2 regions of the Pseudomonas sp. GW821-FHT01E05 genome follow, and region 2 is predicted to be linked to the other one. Evidence: predicted binding sites of a transcription regulator. Region 2 holds the regulator's gene; the other holds the start of a gene.
What was found. Region 2 encodes sigma-54, which starts transcription at its own class of promoters, with help from an activator protein. Its sites were predicted from a motif close to ANTGGCATNNANNTTGCTNT; they were not measured.
Positions count from the first base shown of each region.

Region 1: the regulator sigma-54 is predicted to act here: its motif matches at 5,376-5,395, upstream of glnA (glutamate--ammonia ligase).

Region 1 is NZ_JBWKWW010000002.1:448,762-456,240, forward strand. It holds gene AC07W5_RS05490 (glycogen/starch/alpha-glucan phosphorylase) at 1-865, opposite strand, end outside; gene AC07W5_RS05495 (YkgJ family cysteine cluster protein) at 1,129-1,563, shown strand; gene typA (translational GTPase TypA) at 1,747-3,567, opposite strand; gene thiI (tRNA uracil 4-sulfurtransferase ThiI) at 3,707-5,161, opposite strand; gene glnA (glutamate--ammonia ligase) at 5,492-6,898, shown strand; gene glnL (nitrogen regulation protein NR(II)) at 7,453-7,479, shown strand, end outside.
Region 2 is NZ_JBWKWW010000004.1:339,633-347,111, reverse strand. It holds gene ptsN (PTS IIA-like nitrogen regulatory protein PtsN) at 1-186, opposite strand, end outside; gene hpf (ribosome hibernation-promoting factor, HPF/YfiA family) at 199-507, opposite strand; gene AC07W5_RS10895 (RNA polymerase factor sigma-54) at 584-2,077, opposite strand; gene lptB (LPS export ABC transporter ATP-binding protein) at 2,348-3,073, opposite strand; gene lptA (lipopolysaccharide transport periplasmic protein LptA) at 3,073-3,618, opposite strand; gene lptC (LPS export ABC transporter periplasmic protein LptC) at 3,605-4,177, opposite strand; gene AC07W5_RS10875 (KdsC family phosphatase) at 4,186-4,710, opposite strand; gene AC07W5_RS10870 (KpsF/GutQ family sugar-phosphate isomerase) at 4,710-5,684, opposite strand; gene AC07W5_RS10865 (ATP-binding cassette domain-containing protein) at 5,908-6,717, shown strand; gene mlaE (lipid asymmetry maintenance ABC transporter permease subunit MlaE) at 6,717-7,479, shown strand, end outside.

The DNA.
Region 1 (7,479 bases), on a different contig from region 2:
GACGCAACCGCAACTCCTGCCCGGCCTCGGTGCTGTCGGCCGGATAGAGCACACGGGAAATACTTTCCGCCCGCGCGACTTCGGCCACCGCGCCCAAGTGGTCGCCAGCATTGAAACGCTCCAGATGCAGGTCTTCCATCGCCCGCGCCCGCCACAGACGCAGGGTGTTGACGCTGGCACCGCGCCAACCGACCACCGGCGTGTCGTAAGCCACCGCCCGGACGGTTTCCACCGGCCACCAGACTTGCTTGGCCTTGCCGGTTTCATCGGTCACCGTATCAACGCTGCCGCCAAAGCCGATGGGGTAGATCACCTCAGGGCGCTCGAACTCCCACGGATTGCCGAAATCCAGCCAGTTCTCGGTCTGTTCCTGCTGCCAGCCATCGACAACTGCCTGGCGGAACAAGCCGTGTTCATAACGAATACCATAACCATGGCCGGCGATACCGAGGGTCGACATGCTTTCCATGAAACACGCCGCCAATCGACCAAGACCACCATTGCCCAACGCCGCATCCGGCTCCAGCAGGCGAATGCGCTCAAGGTCGACACCCAATTCGGCCAAGGCTTCGCGCGCCACGTCCAGCAGGCCGAGATTGCTCAGGCTGTCGTAGAGCAGACGACCGATCAAAAATTCCAGGGAGAGGTAGTACACACGCTTCTGAACCTTGCGGTAGATCTGTCGCGTGTGGTCCATCCAGTGTTCGACCATATGGTCCCGCGCTGCCAAAGCAATGGCTTCGAACCAGTCATGGTCAAACGCGTGATCCGGGTCCTTGCCTACCGCGTAGGTGAGTTTGTTCAAGACAGCGGCGCGAAATGCGGCCACCACCTCTGCGTCACGAACAAGCAGTTCCTGAGTCATCGATACGACCTCGAACGAGATAGACGGCATGGAATTGTCTGAGCCTAGTCGGTCTGACAGGAGGCAAAGGTTCTGGTTCGGCGTTTTTTTCAATTGCCCGAGTCAACCTTTTGCCACGGCCGGTACGCCCTGAAAAGATGCAGAAGCCGTGCCGATCCGACCTAAATGCCCTGAGCGGGTGAAAAACCGGCAAATGGTTGTTCACACATCCACCAACCCCGGTATCATCGCGCGCCCTGATACACCCCCTGGAAACACACCTGATGAAGCCCCAACTGATCGCCGCCGCGGAAATCGACCGACTCGATACCTGGGCGAAATACTCCAGTCATATGTGCGGTGGCTGTGTTTCCAGCTGCTGCACCCTGCCGGTCGAAGTGAAGATCAAAGACTTGATCCGCATCGGCATCGTCGATGAATTCGAGCGCGGCGACCCGCCAAAGAACATCGCCAAACGCTTGCAAAAAGAAGGCATCGTCGAGCGTTACAACCAGAAGTCGGAAATTTTTACCCTCCAGCGCATGAGCAACAACGATTGCCTTTATCTGGACCGCAAGAGCCGCCTGTGCACCATTTACGAAAAACGCCCGGACACCTGCCGCAATCACCCGAAGATCGGGCCGCGGCCGGGGTATTGCGCGTACAAGCCTAAAGAAGTCGAGCGCGATACAAGCCGCAAGACACTGGACAAGTTTTGATCAAAATTCTCGTGGTCTGACAGACCGCTATCGCGAGCAAGCTCGCTCCTACAGGAGTTTGCGTGCACTTGTAGGAGCGAGCTTGCTCGCGATAACGCCAGATCAGACACCACAAATCTTGCAGACAAAAAAACGCCCCCGACCTTGCGGTCGGGGGCGTTTTTTTAACAGCTAACTAACGAATCAGTTGCCGCTTTTCTTGGCAGCGCGGGTACGCTCGCTTTCGCCCAGGATCTTCTTGCGAAGACGGATGGACTTAGGAGTGACTTCACACAGCTCGTCTTCTTGTACGAATTCCAGAGCCTGCTCCAGAGTGAAACGTACAGGCGGAACCAGAGCGATGGTTTCGTCTTTACCCGAAGCACGCATGTTGTCGAGCTTCTTGCCTTTAGTCGGGTTAACACCCAGGTCGTTGTCGCGGCTGTTCAGGCCAACGATTTGACCTTCATAGATGTCCTGGCCGTGTTCGATGAACAGCTTGCCACGCGACTGCAGGGTTTCCAGCGAGTAGGTCAGAGCCTTACCGGTAGCTACCGATACCAGCACGCCGTTCTGACGGCCGGACATGTCGCCGGACTTCATCGCGTCGTAACGGTCGAAGATCGAGGTCAGGATGCCAGCACCGGAGGTCAGGGTCAGGAACTCGTTACGGAAACCGATCAGGCCACGGGCCGGGATGTTGTACTCAAGGCGCACACGGCCCTTGCCATCCGGAACCATGTTGGTCAGGTCGCCTTTACGGATACCCATTTGTTCCATGATCGAACCCTGGGATTCTTCCGGCAGATCGATGGTCACGTTTTCGTACGGTTCGTGCTTCACGCCGTCAACCAGACGGATGATCACTTCCGGACGACCAACACCCATTTCGAAGCCTTCGCGACGCATGGTTTCGATCAGTACCGAAAGGTGCAGCTCACCACGGCCGGATACTTTGAACTTATCAGCCGAGTCGCCTTCTTCAACGCGCAGTGCCACGTTGTACAGCAACTCTTTGTCCAGACGCTCCTTGATGTTACGGCTGGTCACGAACTTGCCTTCTTTACCGCAGAAAGGCGAGTCGTTTACCTGGAAGGTCATGGAAACGGTTGGCTCGTCGACGGTCAACGGCTTCATCGCTTCGACGTTCAGTGGGTCGCACAGGGTGTCGGAGATGAACAGTTGCTCGAAGCCGCTGATGCAGACGATGTCGCCGGCAGCTGCTTCTTCAACGTCGATACGGTGCAGACCGTGGTGACCCATCAGCTTCAGGATACGACCGGTACGCTTCTTGCCGTCGGCGTCGATAGCGACAACCGGAGTGTTCGGCTTGATGCGACCACGAGCGATACGGCCAACGCCGATAACACCCAGGAAGCTGTTGTAGTCCAGAGCGGAAATTTGCATCTGGAACGGACCGTCACGGTCGACTTTCGGCGCAGGTACGTTGTCGACGATCGACTGGTACAGCGGGGTCATGTCTTCAGCCATGTCGGTGTGGTCCAGACCGGCAATACCGTTCAGGGCCGAAGCGTAGACGACTTTGAAGTCCAGCTGTTCTTCGGTGGCACCCAGGTTGTCGAACAGGTCGAAGATCTGGTCCAGAACCCAGTCCGGACGCGCGCCTGGACGGTCAACCTTGTTGATCACCACGATTGGACGCAGGCCGGCTTCGAAAGCCTTCTTGGTCACGAAACGGGTTTGCGGCATAGGGCCGTCTTGAGCGTCAACCAGCAGCAGAACGGAGTCAACCATCGACATTACGCGTTCAACTTCGCCGCCGAAGTCGGCGTGGCCCGGGGTGTCCACGATGTTGATGTGGTAGCCGTTCCAGTTGATGGCGGTGTTTTTCGCCAGAATGGTAATACCGCGCTCTTTCTCCTGGTCGTTGGAGTCCATCACGCGCTCGTCGTTGAGCTCGTTGCGCTCCAGGGTGCCGGATTGACGCAGGAGTTTGTCTACCAGGGTGGTTTTACCATGGTCAACGTGAGCAATGATGGCGATGTTGCGTAGATTTTCGATCACTTGTGTATCTCGATCAGAGGATTCGGTGTGCTGACAAGTCTTGGCAGCGATTTACAGTAGAGTCAGGCCTTGCCGTTACAGCTTGACGGCGGCGTCGGGGGGCCGGTGACGCAGGCCACAGGCATACAGCCCCGGGCTCTTAGCTCGGTCGATAAACGCGCACATTGGCATGCCCCTCACTGAGCAAATGGTGGGCATGCAGGCGACTCATCACGCCTTTGTCGCAATACAGCAGGTACTGGCGAGTAGGGTCCAGTTCCTTGAAACGAGCGTTCAATGCATAAAACGGCATCGCTTGTACCTCGATGCCAGCGAGCTCCAGCGGATCGTCTTCGGCGGCATCCGGGTGACGGATGTCGATGATGATCTGACCGGCCAGCGCCTCACTGACTTCTTCAACCTGCACATCCTGGCCCAATTCGTCGATCACCCGATCGATCGGCACCAGTTTGGCGTTTTCGAGCGCACGCTCGAGCACCGCCATATCGAATTCTTTCTCTTCATGCTCCACGCGCGGACGCTTGGCGTGGGTCTTGGGGTTCACCGAAATGACCCCGCAATACTCCGGCATGTGCTTGGCGAAGTCGGCGGTGCCGATTTCGTTGGCAAGGTCAATGATGTCCTGCTTGTGACTGGCGATCAGCGGGCGCAACACCAGCTTGTCGGTCACGCAGTCGATCACGGACAGGTTCGGCAGCGTCTGGCTGGAAACCTGGGAAATCGCTTCGCCGGTCACCAGCGCATCGATGTCCAGCCGATCAGCGATTCGGGACGCAGCGCGCAACATCATACGCTTCAATACTACGCCCATATGACTGTTATCGACTTTGCCGAGAATTTCTCCCAGCACTTCCTCGAATGGCACACTGACAAATAACACGCGCTGGGAGCTGCCGTACTTCTTCCAGATGAAGTGCGCGACTTCCATCACGCCCAATTCGTGGGCACGCCCACCGAGATTGAAGAAGCAGAAATGGCTCATCAGCCCGCGGCGCATGATCTGGTAGGCCGCTACAGTCGAATCGAAACCGCCGGACATCAACACCAGGGTCTGTTCGAGGGCGCCCAACGGATAACCGCCGATGCCGTTGTGCTGGCTGTGAATCACAAACAACCGTTGGTCGCGAATTTCCATCCGCACTTCGATTGCCGGCGTTTTCAAGGAAATCCCGGCGGCGCCGCACTGACGACGCAGCTGGCTACCGACGTATTTCTCGACGTCCATCGAGGTAAATTCGTGCTTGCCGGCGCGCTTGCAGCGCACTGAAAAGATCTTGCCCGGCAAGGCATCACCGAAGTGCTGTTTGCACTTGGCGACGATGTCGTCGAAGTCGCCCAACGGGTACTCGTCGACCTGCAGGAAATGCGCGATGCCCGGCATGCAGCTCAGGCGATCAGTCATATCCTTCAAGGCTTTCGGCTCGCTGACCTGTGTTTCCAGCTCAAGATTGTCCCACACACCGTTCACCACTACCGCTGGGTCCAGATCGCGGAGCACGGCACGGATGTTCTTGGCCAGCTGGCGGATGAAACGCATCCGTACCGGGCGGCTCTTGATAGTGATTTCGGGGAAAACTTTTACGATTAGTTTCATGAAAACAGCGCGCGAGGGGCCAGCTGAAAAAGGGGGGCGCGGATTATAGCGGAAATTGCTCAAGGTTTAACCAGTTAATATACAGATGGCCCTTGACGCACTAAAACGGTGCGTTAAGGCTTTTTGACGCCACATTACAGTGCGAAAAACCCGCGGAATTTCCCGCGCTCACCTATATATGCGTGAGTTTGGGGCGAAAAACCCAAGTCGGGGCACTGGCATGCAATTTGCTCCCTTGTGAGGCAGGTTGCCTTGGCAGAGTATTCGCGCCGGCATCACCCACATTCTAAGGGCACTCCACTACCAGCCCGAAGCCACCCGGAGGACACTATGTCGAAGTCGGTTCAACTCATCAAAGATCATGACGTCAAATGGATTGATCTGCGCTTCACTGACACAAAAGGCACTCAGCACCACGTGACCATGCCGGCCCGTGATGCGCTGGATGAAGATTTCTTCGAAATCGGCAAAATGTTCGACGGCTCCTCCATCGCCGGCTGGAAAGGCATCGAAGCCTCCGACATGATCCTGCTGCCGGACGACTCTACCGCTGTTCTCGATCCGTTCACCGAAGAGCCGACCCTGATCCTGGTCTGCGACATCATCGAACCTTCGACCATGCAAGGCTATGACCGCGACCCACGCGCCATTGCCCACCGTGCCGAGGAATACCTGAAGTCCACCGGTATCGGCGACACCGTATTCGTTGGTCCAGAGCCAGAATTCTTCATCTTCGACGAAGTGAAGTTCAAGTCCGACATCTCCGGCTCCATGTTCAAGATCTTCTCCGAACAAGGTTCGTGGATGTCTGACCAGGACGTCGAAGGCGGTAACAAAGGCCACCGTCCAGGCGTCAAAGGCGGCTACTTCCCGGTTCCTCCGTTCGACCACGACCACGAAATCCGTACCTCCATGTGCAATGCCATGGAAGAAATGGGCCTGGTCATCGAAGTTCACCACCACGAAGTGGCGACTGCCGGCCAGAACGAAATCGGCGTCAAGTTCAACACCCTGGTAGCCAAGGCTGACGAAGTTCAGACCCTGAAATACTGCGTACACAACGTTGCCGACGCTTACGGCCGCACCGCGACCTTCATGCCTAAGCCGCTGTACGGCGACAACGGCTCGGGTATGCACGTTCACATGTCCATCTCCAAAGATGGCAAGAACACCTTCGCTGGCGAAGGTTATGCCGGCCTGTCCGACACCGCCCTGTACTTCATCGGCGGTATCATCAAGCACGGTAAGGCCCTGAACGGCTTCACCAACCCGTCGACCAACTCCTACAAGCGTCTGGTCCCAGGTTTCGAAGCTCCAGTAATGCTGGCCTACTCGGCTCGCAACCGTTCCGCTTCGATCCGTATTCCTTACGTGTCCAGCCCTAAAGCTCGCCGTATCGAAGCTCGCTTCCCGGATCCAGCAGCCAACCCGTACTTGGGCTTCGCTGCACTGTTGATGGCTGGCCTGGACGGCATCCAGAACAAGATCCACCCAGGCGATGCTGCTGACAAAAACCTGTACGACCTGCCGCCTGAAGAGGCTAAAGAGATCCCACAAGTTTGCGGCAGCCTGAAAGAAGCCCTGGAAGAGCTGGACAAAGGTCGTGCGTTCCTGACCAAAGGCGGCGTTTTCAGCGACGACTTCATCGACGCTTACATCGCCCTGAAAAGCGAAGAAGAAATCAAAGTACGTACCTTCGTACACCCACTGGAATACGAGCTGTACTACAGCTGCTAATCCGGTAGCGCTCGCGCAAGCGGCGTAACAGAGGCCTCCTTCGGGAGGCCTTTTTTGTGGGCGCGATACACGCCAGAGAGCTCATACTGACATCGCACCGTGATGCCTTCATCAAACGGAAGTCCAAGCGCCGGGAAATCGGGCCCTCATTGATCACCCCCAGTCAGGTAACGCAAAAACGTGTCCAATTGACACAGGGTAATCCCAAGCCAGTGAACCCGAGCGATACCACCCCACAGCCAATGGCAAGGAAAGCCAAAGAAGAAAAGAGCAGCATCTTTTCATTCTTCTAAACGCCGCCCAGGTTTGCGCACTATATTGGTGCAATGAATTGCACCCCACCCACTTATCAACCCATTTTGGTTCGAAAATACCCGGAGAAGCTGGCAGAACGCCACGCAATCGAGCTTCAAACGCCTGTTTCAGGGGTTTAACGCTTCTTTTCGGAGCCTTGGTTTGGTTTTTGCATTTTCCTCATATCAGCGCTATATCCGCGCGCGCAATCCGGGACCGGCCCCGGGTTGTATTGCTTCAAAAGAGGTCACCATATACTCATGACCATCAGCGACACACTGCACCGC
Region 2 (7,479 bases):
GTTGCCAAAACCGGTTGAACCAAGTTTTTCACGGGCTATCAGACTCTCGAAGACATCTTGCATCCCCAGATCCGGCACTTCGCGGCTGATCAGGTTGGCAATTTGCTCGAGGGCGCGCTTTTTACTGCCGCCCGGCACGTTCACCAAAGAACGGCCGGGGGTCAGGATGTTTTCAAGTCGAATCATGGGTTGGGAGTGTTAACGACCTGTTGCGCCCTGGAGGAGGCTCTGGGTCTTTTCCTTGTGCTTTTTGAGTTGGCGATCCAGCTTGTCGGTGAGTGCGTCGATTGCCGCGTACATGTCGTCATGCTCGGCGTTGGCGACCACTTCATTGCCGGGGATATGCAAGGTAGCTTCGATTTTCTGCTTCAGCTTTTCGACGGTCATCGTGACTTGCACATTGGTGATCTTGTCGAAATGCCTTTCCAATCGTTCGAGTTTTTCGCCGATGTAGATGCGCAGGGGTTCGGTCACTTCCAGTTGGTGTCCACTGATGTTGACTTGCATACAGCTTCTCCTTCGTTGCCAGTGCATAAAGCGGCAGGCAGAAATGCCTGCCACTGGAACGCTGTGGCGTGGCCCGTTACATCAAACGCTTACGTTCGCTCGAAGGCGCGATCCCAAGGGATTCGCGGTATTTGGCGACGGTGCGACGGGCTACCTGAATGCCTTGTGCCTCCAGTAAACCAGCGATCTTGCTGTCACTCAACGGCTTTTTCTGATTTTCCGCTGCAACCAGTTTTTTGATGATCGCGCGGATCGCTGTAGACGAGCATTCACCGCCTTCAGAGGTGCTTACGTGGCTGGAGAAAAAATATTTCAGTTCGTAGATGCCGCGCGGGGTATGCATGAATTTCTGGGTGGTGACCCGGGAAATTGTCGATTCGTGCATGCCGACCGCTTCGGCGATGTCATGCAGCACCAGCGGTTTCATCGCCTCATCGCCGTACTCGAGAAAGCCCCGTTGATGCTCGACGATCTGGGTGGCGACTTTCATCAGGGTTTCGTTGCGGCTTTGCAGGCTTTTGATGAACCAGCGCGCTTCCTGCAACTGGTTGCGCATGAAGGTGTTGTCGGCGCTGGTGTCGGCCCGGCGCACGAAACCGGCGTACTGCGGGTTGACCCGCAGGCGCGGCACGGATTCCTGATTCAACTCCACCAGCCAGCGTTCGTTGTCCTTGCGTACGATGACGTCGGGGACGACGTACTCGGCTTCGCTGGATTCGATTTGAGAACCCGGGCGCGGGTTGAGGCTTTGCACCAGCTCGATGATCTGCCGCAGTTCGTCCTCTTTGAGCTTCATACGGCGCATCAGCTGGCTGTAGTCACGGCTGCCAAGCAGGTCGATGAAGTCGGTGACCAGGCGTTTAGCCTCGGTCAGCCAAGGTGTTTTGGCTGGCATTTGACGCAGCTGCAGCAACAGGCATTCGCTGAGGTTGCGCGCACCGATACCGGCGGGTTCGAATTGCTGGATGCGGTGCAGGACGGCCTCAATCTCGTCCAGTTCGATGTCCAGTTCCGGGTCGAAGGCTTCGAGGATTTCCTCAAGAGTTTCGTCCAGGTAGCCCTGATTGTTGATGCAATCGATCAGGGTAACGGCGATCAGGCGATCAGTATCGGACATCGGTGCCAGGTTCAGTTGCCAGAGCAAATGACTCTGCAGGCTCTCACCGGCCGATGTGCGGGTGGTGAAGTCCCACTCGTCGTCATCGTTACTCGGCAGGCTGCTGGCACTGGTCTGGTAAACATCTTCCCAAGCGGTGTCGACAGGTAATTCGTTGGGGATGCGCTCGTTCCAGTCGCCTTCCTCGAGGTTATCCACCGTCGGGGCGGTTTCCTGGTAAGAGGGTTCCTGAACATCGGTATTGGCTTTCTGCTCGACGTTGTCGGCCAGAGGGTCGGCGTTATCGAAGTCGTCGCCTTCTTCCTGGCGTTCGAGCATCGGATTGGACTCCAGTGCCTCCTGAATTTCCTGTTGCAGGTCCAGGGTCGACAATTGGAGCAGGCGGATGGCCTGTTGCAGCTGCGGTGTCATCGTCAGCTGCTGGCCCATTCTCAAGACTAGCGATGGTTTCATGGCAGGGGCTTAACACCTTATTTGCCGGCGCACATGCGCCATCCACTACAGGGCGCCGAAGCGCCAAACATAAGCAAATTATATGCCTGAAACTGAAGTGTTTGCCTAGAGCGCGGTAACAATAAAAATTTACAGGATCTCATTGCTACTGGCGCTCTGACTATTGGCTGAACACCTGAGGGCGCGTGTTTGCCTAAAGCGCGGTAACAATAAAATTTATAGGGTTTTATTGATAGCGGCGCTCTGACGACTTGCCCAACACCTCAGCGCTTACAGGCGGAACTCATGGCCCAGATACACTTCCTTGACCAGCTCGTTGGCCAGGATGGTGGCGGAGTCGCCTTCGGCGATCAGTTGACCGTCGTTAACGATGTAGGCGGTCTCGCAGATATCCAGGGTTTCACGGACGTTGTGATCTGTGATCAGCACGCCGATGCCCTTGGCCTTCAGGTGATGAATGATCTGCTTGATGTCTCCCACCGAGATCGGATCCACACCGGCAAACGGTTCATCGAGCAGGATGAACTTCGGTGCGGTGGCCAGGGCTCGGGCGATTTCCACGCGACGACGTTCGCCACCGGAGAGGCTCATGCCGAGGTTGTCGCGGATATGGTTGATGTGGAATTCCTGCAGCAGGCTTTCCAGCTCCTGGCGACGTCCGGCCTTGTCGAGTTCCTTGCGGGTCTCAAGAATGGCCATGATGTTATCGGCAACCGACAGCTTGCGGAAGATCGATGCTTCTTGCGGCAGATAGCCGATGCCGGCCCGTGCGCGGCCGTGCATCGGCTGGTGGCTGACGTCCAGGTCGTCGATCAGTACGCGACCCTGATCGGCCTGGACCAGCCCGACGATCATGTAGAAACAGGTGGTCTTGCCGGCACCGTTAGGGCCGAGCAAGCCGACGATCTGGCCGCTGTCGATGGACAGACTGACGTCACGCACGACCTGGCGGCTCTTGTAGCTCTTGGCCAGATGCTGAGCTTTCAGAGTTGCCATTACTGGGCCTTCTGCTCGTCAGTTTTCTTTTTCGGCTGGATCACCATGTCGACCCGCGGACGTTGCTGGGTGACCTTGTTGCCGGTGGCGCGACCGGCGTTAGCGACCTGTTTGACGGTGTCGTAGACGATTTTCTCACCTTCGGTGGTGTTGCCGTCGTTGATCACTTTGGCCTTGTCGATCAGCACGATACGGTTTTGCGCGGCGTGATACTGAATGGTCACACCATAAGCCTGGACAGGCTTTGGATCAGTCGCCTTTTGCAGCTGTTCGAAGTAAGCCAGGTTGCCCACCGAGGTCACTACGTCGATTTCACCTGCCGGGGTGCGAGTGATGGTCACGGTATTACCGGTGATCTTCATCGAGCCCTGGGTAATGATCACGTCGCCCTTGTAGGTGGCCACGCCATTCTTGTCGTCCAACTGAGCGTCGTCGGCCTGAATGCGGATGGGTTGCTGGCTATCAGTCGGCAGAGCCCAGGCGCTCACGCTTCCCAGTGCTGCGCTCAGGCTGAGCAAAATAGGGAGGGTTTTAACGAGCCTCATACTGTCCTCTTACGTTCGATAGCAGGTGCATCCTGCCTTCTTCCAAATACGCTTTCATTCCCTTGCCAGTAGTCGCGCCACCAGCGCCGTCGATTCTAACGGCTTGCTCGGTCTGCGCATATTGCTTCTGAGGGAATACGGTCATACGGCTACTGGTAATAATGGTCGTACGATCTTTCTCGTCGGTACGTGCAATACGTACCGAATCAATCAGTTCTACTTCAGTGCCGTCCGGATTGACTTCGCCGCGTTCGCTCTGGACGTGCCAGGGGAAAGTAGTGCCGCGATAGATGTGCAAGTCGGGCTTGGTCAGCATCGTCACTTCGGTCGCTTTCAGGTGTTCGACCTTGTCGGAAGTCATTTCGTACTGCAACTTGCCATCGGGCAGAAACTGCACACTGTGGGCGTTGATGGCGTAGTAGTCGATAGCGTTTTCGTCGACGACTGCCGCCGGCCGCTCGAGAAAGCGTTCCGGGCTGATGTTCCAGTAGCCAACGGCTGCGAACAGGGCGGTGATGACTCCGAAAATCAGAATGTTGCGAGTTTTTTTGCTCAGCATAGGTGGCTCTACAGGTAGGCGGCGTTGGCCGCTTCAAGGCTGCCTTGGGCGCGCAGGATCAACTCGCAAAATTCGCGCGCAGCCCCTTCGCCGCCACGGGCCTGAGTGATGCCGTGCGCATGTTCACGAACGAAGCTGGCGGCGTTGGCGACCGCCATACCCAAACCGACACGACGAATCACGGGAAGGTCGGGCAGGTCGTCACCCAGGTAGGCGACTTGTTCATAGCTTAGGTTGAGTTGAGCAAGAAGCTCGTCCAGTACCACCAGTTTGTCTTCGCGGCCCTGATAAAGATGAGGAATACCGAGATTTTTCGCGCGGCGCTCGACCACCGGGGTCTTGCGGCCGCTGATAATGGCAGTCTGTACGCCCGCGGCCATCAGCATCTTGATGCCTTGGCCGTCGAGAGTGTTGAAGGTCTTGAATTCGCTGCCGTCTTCAAGAAAGTACAGGCGGCCATCAGTCAGTACGCCGTCGACGTCGAAAACCGCGAGTTTGATGTTTTTGCCGCGTAGCAGTAGGTCTGTGCTCATTACATTACTCCCGCACGCAGCAAATCGTGCATATTCAAGGCGCCAACCGGGCGATCATCGCTATCGACCACCACCAGTGCGCTGATTTTATTGTCTTCCATGATTTTCAGGGCCTGGGCCGCGAGCATTTCGGCGCGCGCGGTTTTGCCATGAACGGTCATCACTTCATCGATGGTGGTGCTGTGGATGTCAATGGTGCGATCCAGTGTTCGACGCAAATCGCCGTCAGTGAAGATCCCGGCCAGACGCCCGTCGGCCTCGAGAATCATGGTCATGCCAAGGCCTTTGCGGGTCATTTCCACTAAGGCGTCTTTGAGCAAGGTGCCGCGCGGCACTTGAGGCAGTTCCGTGCCCGAGTGCATGACATTTTCCACTTTCAGTAGCAGGCGACGACCCAGGGCACCGCCCGGATGGGAGAAGGCGAAGTCTTCAGCGGTAAAACCCCGTGCTTCAAGCAAGGCGACCGCCAGTGCGTCCCCCATTACCAGGGCTGCGGTGGTGGAGGACGTCGGCGCCAGGTTCAGCGGGCAGGCTTCGTGCTCGACGTGAACATTGAGATTGACCTCTGCGGCCTTGGCCAGTGCCGACTCGGGATTGCCGGTCATGCTGATCAACTGAATGCCCATTCGCTTGATCAGAGGCAACAGGGTGACGATTTCATTGGTAGAGCCGGAATTGGACAGGGCGAGGATGATGTCGTCGCGGGTGATCATGCCCATGTCACCGTGGCTGGCTTCCGCCGGGTGTACGAAAAATGCCGTGGTGCCGGTGCTGGCCAGGGTTGCGGCAATTTTATTGCCGATGTGCCCTGACTTGCCCATGCCGACCACAACCACGCGGCCTTTGCTGGCCAGAATCATCTCGCAAGCGCGTACGAAATCTGCGTCGATATGAGCCAGCAAGCTTTCTACAGCTTCAGTTTCGAGGCGAATGGTACGTTGTGCTGATTGAATCAGGTCGCTGGATTGGCTCATATCAGAAATCGTATACCCAGATGAAAAGGCGGCGATTATAACGGTAATGATCAGTTCCCTCACGTAAGTTCGTCGGGCTTTGCGTGATTTGCCTGTCTTGATCCTGAACAGGCACGGCTTCGGCCTTGGGCGCTCTGCATCAGCAGTGATATAGTTCGCCGCCAGTTCGGCCTGCCTAGGGAGCCAGGCGTCCTAGTGAGAGGCTGCATCGCAAGGAGTTTAGATGAGTGCCGATAACGCCTACGCGGTCGAGCTGAAGGGACTGTCCTTCAAGCACGGTGCGCGCAGCATCTTCAATAACGTTGATATTCGCATTCCGCGAGGCAAGGTCACCGGCATCATGGGACCTTCCGGCTGCGGTAAAACCACGCTGTTACGCCTGATAGGCGCGCAGTTGCGGCCCAGCGCCGGTGAAGTCTGGGTCAACGGTCAGAACCTGCCGAAGCTATCGCGCAGCGACCTGTTCGACGCGCGCAAGCAAATGGGCGTGTTGTTTCAAAGCGGCGCATTGTTCACGGATCTGGACGTTTTCGAGAACGTTGCCTTTCCGTTGCGCGTTCATACCCAATTACCGGATGAAATGATCCGCGACATCGTTCTGCTCAAATTGCAGGCGGTGGGGCTGCGGGGTGCCATCGATTTGATGCCTGACGAGCTGTCGGGCGGCATGAAACGTCGCGTCGCGTTGGCACGAGCCATTGCCCTCGATCCGCTGATTCTCATGTATGACGAACCCTTTGTCGGGCAGGACCCTATCGCCATGGGCGTACTGGTGCGCCTGATCCGTCTGCTTAATGACGCTCTGGGGATCACCAGTATCGTGGTTTCCCACGATTTGGCCGAAACGGCGAGCATTGCCGATTACCTGTATGTGGTCGGCGATGGACAAGTGTTGGGGCAAGGGACTCCTGAGGAATTGATGAACACCGACAACCCGCGCATTCGCCAATTCATGAAAGGCGATCCAGACGGCCCGGTTCCGTTCCACTTCCCGGCGCAGGATTACCGCGCAGATCTTCTGGGGAAGCGCTGATGCACAAGACTTCATTAATCGAGAGGATTCGCCTCTTTGGTCGATCCGGCATCGACATTGTCGAGTCGCTGGGACGTTCGACGCTGTTTCTGTTTCACACACTGCTGGGTCGCGGGAGCATCGGCGGCGGGTTTGGCCTGCTGGTAAAACAATTGCATTCGGTGGGTGTGATGTCCCTGGTGATCATTGTGGTCTCCGGGATATTCATCGGCATGGTACTGGCACTGCAAGGCTTCAATATCCTGTCCAGCTACGGTTCGGAGCAGGCGGTCGGGCAGATGGTTGCGCTGACGTTGCTGCGTGAATTGGGGCCGGTGGTCACCGCCTTGCTGTTTGCCGGGCGTGCCGGTTCGGCCCTGACCGCCGAAATCGGCAACATGAAATCCACCGAGCAGCTCTCCAGTCTGGAAATGATTGGCGTGGACCCGCTCAAGTACATCATTGCCCCGCGCCTCTGGGCCGGCTTCATTTCGCTACCGCTGCTGGCGATAATTTTCAGCGTGGTAGGGATCTGGGGTGGCTCCTGGGTAGCTGTCGACTGGCTTGGAGTGTATGAAGGCTCCTACTGGTCGAATATGCAAAATAGCGTGAGTTTCCACGGCGATGTGCTCAATGGTGTTATCAAAAGCATCGTTTTCGCTTTTGTAGTGACCTGGATCGCCGTTTTTCAAGGCTATGACTGTGAGCCCACATCCGAGGGGATCAGTCGTGCCACCACCAAGACGGTGGTGTATGCCTCATTGGCCATTCTCGGCCTCGACT